One region of the Mycobacterium sp. 2YAF39 genome, then DNA from elsewhere that is predicted to be linked to it. Evidence: predicted binding sites of a transcription regulator. Region 1 holds the regulator's gene; the other holds the start of a gene.
What was found. The regulator LexA, encoded in region 1, represses DNA repair genes until DNA is damaged. The targets are predictions, from matches to a motif close to CGAACANNTGTTCG.

Region 1 (2,183 bases):
GGAGCGGTGATCGTGCGCGGCGCGATGGCCGCGGCCTGGGACAAACTGGACGGCGCGAAGGGTGCGCTCGGCGCACCGGTCGCCGACCAGACCGAGTCCGGTGACGTCATCACGCAGCGCTTCAGCGGTGGCGTCGTCTCGTGGGATCGTTCGACGAGCGAATTCAACACGGAGCCGGGGAATCTGGCTTCCGAGTTGTCGGGTCTGGAGGTGCCGGGACAGAAGGCGCCTGAAGCGCCGGGCACCTCGGCCTCATCAGATTCCAAGGGCAGCAAGTGGTTCAAGTTCAGCTGGTGGTGGCTGTTGGCCCTGGTGCCGTTGGTGGCACTCATCGGAGTCGTGTTGTTGGCGACATTGCTGCGGCGTCGCAAGGGCGAGGACCCCTTCGCGCCGGACGGTTCCTACGTATCGGACGATGCGAGGTTCCGCGGCGATCCCGAACACGCCTACGGCAGTGTCGGCGGGTCTGAGCGGGCTACCACTGACGACGAATACGCCGCGGCGATGTTCGGCGACCGTTACGCCAGTCAGGGTCTGGGCTCACTGCCCCATGGCGACGACATGCCAAGTGGTGAGGACCTAACACCCGATCACGCGCACGATGACGACTTCACGCATGGTGACGACTTCGCACATCGTGACGAGTTCGGCTCGGCGGACGACGACCCGTGGGGAGCGCCTGCGAACGTCGAGGAGGAAGAGCCTCCCGCCGAGGTTGACGAGATCGAGGATGACGAAGATACCGATGCGGTCGACACCGCACCGACCCGTGTTCTCACCATTCCCCCCGTCGTCGCGCGCGATCCGCTCACCGATACCGGGCGTCACGCCCGCATCGAGATCGACGAACCCGAGCCGCGCGTAGCTTTCCAGCTGCCGCTGGACGACCTCAACGAGGCGCCGGACGGCTATCCGATCAAGGCGAACACCAGGTCGGGCGTGTACTGGGCGCCGGGTAGCGCGATGTATGAGGATGCCAGTGCCGAAATCTGGTTCGCGAGTGAAGAACTCGCGCGGGTGAACGGCTTTGTCTCAGATGACGAGCCCCGCTAGACCTTGCGGATGACCGTCACGACCTTGCCCAGCACCGCAGCCTCGTTGCCGGGAATGGGATCGAACGCGGGGTTGTGGGGCATCAGCCACACCTGACCGCGCGTGCGTTTGAACGTCTTCACCGTCGCCTCGCCGTCGATCATCGCGGCGACGATGTCACCGTTGTCGGCGACGTTCTGCTGACGGATGACCACCCAGTCGCCGTCGCAGATGGCCGCGTCGACCATGGAGTCACCCACCACCTTGAGCAGGAAGAGCGAGCCCTCGCCGACCAGCTCACGTGGCAGTGGGAAGACGTCTTCGACGGCCTCTTCGGCCAGGATCGGCCCGCCGGCGGCGATGCGGCCGAGCACAGGTACGAACGTCGGCTCCGGTAGGGCGTCGGACCCCGCCACATCGGTGGTGACGACCGAAGCCGCTGCGACGTCCTCAGCGCTGCGGACATCGACTGCGCGCGGTCGGTTGGCATCGCGGCGCAGATAGCCCTTGCGCTCCAACGTGCGCAGTTGGTGAGCCACCGACGAGGTCGACGTCAACCCGACCGCATCGCCGATCTCCCTGATGCTCGGGGGATAGCCCCGGCTGGTCACCGAGGCGCGGATCACGTCGAGAATGGTGCGCTGACGCTCGGTCAGACCCGTGTCGAGCCCGCCGCGTCCGCCGGTGCTTTCCGTGCCGCCCGGGGCATCGCTGCTGGAATCCATGGCGCGAATCTAGCCCGCGGGAGCCGATAAATCAAACATGTGTTCGAGGCGTGTCGCATTCCGCCGAGTCCGCAGATCGGGGCGCGGGACTTGTCGGAGGGTCCCGATATCGTTTGGCAACAGTTCGATCACATGTTCTATTAATCGAACACCTGAGCGAGTATGTTCGAACACAAGAGCGAACAACCCGGACCGGAAGGTAGGAAGATGACGATTCTCAATACGCGGGAAATCCAGGCAGCACCCGTGGTTAGGCCGGGAATCCGGCCCGTCCCCGCACGGCGGCGGCAGTCCTCACGGCGGCCGGCCGGCGCACCGGTGCGGTACCGGAGCTCGGGCGTCCGCATGTCGCGCACGTCGCATCGGCGGCGCCCGATCACACCGATGGCCACCGTGCTGCTCTCGCTGGTCGCCGCGGGTATCACC
Region 2 (2,183 bases), on a different contig from region 1:
ATCACCCTGCAGAATTCCTGCGCGGCGATCCGGACCCGTAACGATCCAGTGGATGGAATCAGTGGACGGCGCGTTCCAATGATGCAAGCGACGCCTCGATGAAATCCTGCCCGAACACGGGAACCCCGACGGTGTCGCGGAATTGCTGTTCGGTGTCACTCCAGTCGTAGGTCATAGTGACTTCGGTACCGGAAGCGCTGGGAGCCAAGTCGTATCGCCACCACCAACCGCCGGGGCTGTGTTCGCCGTCGTCGGTCAGCTGGCCCGGCAGCCACGCGATGGTCTTGTCGCGCTCGAACTCGGTGACCAGATTGTGTATTACGTAGTGGCCACCGGCTTGCTCGAGAAACATGTTGACCGCGAACATCTGGCCGCTGGCCGTGATGGGTTCGGTGTCCTTCGCGTCGCGGACCCAGTCGCCGGGTTCGGTGTCCTTATGGCGGGTCGGGTCGGCGAGCACCGCGAAGATCTTCGCGGGGTCGGCGGCGATGGTCCTCGTCACGACGTAGCGCTCCTCGCTTGTGCCGGTCATTCGGCGCCCTTTCCGTAGGCCTTTGCGATCTCCGGTGTATCGGGCCAATGTGACCAGGCCGGGCCGGACGGCCAGCCTTCGGGGGAGTCCTGCCAGTCTTCCTGGCGGCCCCACGGCAGCAGGTCGATCAGCGGGAACGTATGGGTGAGTTGCTCGGTCCCGCGGCCGTCGGTGTGCCAGGTCCGGTAGACCTTGCCGCCGTCGCGAAGAAACACGTTGACCGCGAATCCCTCGCCGGGGCCCGCGTCGACGTCGGCGCCGAAGGAGCTCTCCGACGATGAATACCAGACCATCGTGTTGCCGACCTTGGCCTTGTAGGCGAGCGCGTCGTCGATCGGCCCGTTGGTGACGATCACCATGCGGGCGTCGAAGTAGCCGAGGAACTCCAGTCGGGTCCAGCTCGACGTGAGGCCGGTGCAGCCGGGGCACTGCCACTCCTCGTTGTCGAACCACATGTGGTTGTAGACGATCAGCTGCGATTTGCCGTCGAACACGTCGACCAGACGGACGGGGCCGTCCTCGCCGATCAACGTGTAGTCGGGCATCTCGACCATGGGCAGGCGACGGCGCTGCGCGGCAATCGCGTCCAGTTCACGCGTCGCGGCCTTCTCCCGCTTGCGTAGGTCATCGAGTGCGGTGCGCCAGGCGTCTTGGTCGACGACTGGGGGCAGGGCGGACGTCATGCGGGCCTCCTCTTCCGGTGTGCTCCCTGTGTAGACCGGATCCCCGCGCAGAAATCATCGCTGCCGGATCATCCTCCGCCGAGATGCTGTTAGAACATGTGTTCGATACACTGTGATGGTGGGCTGGCATACGGGGCCGCCGAGCTGGACGGAAATGGAGCGGGTGCTCAACGGCAAACCGCGCCATGCCGGCTGGCCTATCGACGAGCAGATCGGCGACGGCGGCGACAGTCCGGCGTGGTCGCGAAAGCGTGGGGCCTACCAGGCGGAGGGCATCGATCGGCCCGCCTCAGCAGTGCCGTATGCGGAACTGCACACGCACTCGGCGTACAGCTTCCTCGACGGTGCCAGCACGCCGGAGGAACTCGTCGAGGAGGCTGTCCGTCTCGACCTGCGCGCCATCGCGCTGACCGATCACGACGGCCTCTATGGCGTGGTGCGCTTCGCCGAGGCCGCCAGGGAACTGGACATTTCGACGGTGTTCGGCGCCGAACTGTCGCTGGGTGGGGGCGACCGGACCGAGGACCCCGACCCGCCGGGGCCGCATCTGCTGGTGCTCGCCCGCGGTCCGGAGGGATACCGGCGGCTGTCGCGCGAGCTCGCGAAGGCGCATCTGGCCGGCGGTGAGAAGGGCAAGCTGCACTACGACTACGACGCGTTGACCGAGGCCGCGGCCGGACACTGGCACATCCTGACCGGATGCCGCAAAGGACATGTCCGCCAGGCGCTTTCGTCGGGTGGGCCGGAGGCGGCGACCAAGGCGCTTGCCGACCTGGTGGACCGGTTCGGCCGCGACCGGGTCAGCATCGAGCTCACCCATCACGGGCATCCCTGCGACGACGAGCGCAACGAGGTCCTGGCCGAACTGGCACCCAGGTTCGGTCTCGGAGTCGTCGCCACCACCGCGGCTCACTTCGCCGAACCGTCCCGCGGCAGGCTGGCCATGGCCATGGGTGCGATCCGGGCTC

Region 2: the regulator LexA is predicted to act here: its motif matches at 1,307-1,320, upstream of AB4Z42_RS04190 (error-prone DNA polymerase).

The regions. Positions count from the first base shown of each region.
Region 1 covers NZ_JBFREZ010000007.1:254,501-256,683, reverse strand. Annotated here, with positions in the region: gene AB4Z42_RS21075 (LGFP repeat-containing protein) at 1-1,053, shown strand, start outside; gene lexA (transcriptional repressor LexA) at 1,050-1,757, opposite strand; gene AB4Z42_RS21065 (LysM peptidoglycan-binding domain-containing protein) at 1,965-2,183, shown strand, end outside.
Region 2 covers NZ_JBFREZ010000001.1:830,370-832,552, forward strand. Annotated here, with positions in the region: gene AB4Z42_RS04175 (13E12 repeat family protein) at 1-41, shown strand, start outside; gene AB4Z42_RS04180 (ATPase) at 59-532, opposite strand; gene AB4Z42_RS04185 (DUF899 domain-containing protein) at 529-1,215, opposite strand; gene AB4Z42_RS04190 (error-prone DNA polymerase) at 1,334-2,183, shown strand, end outside.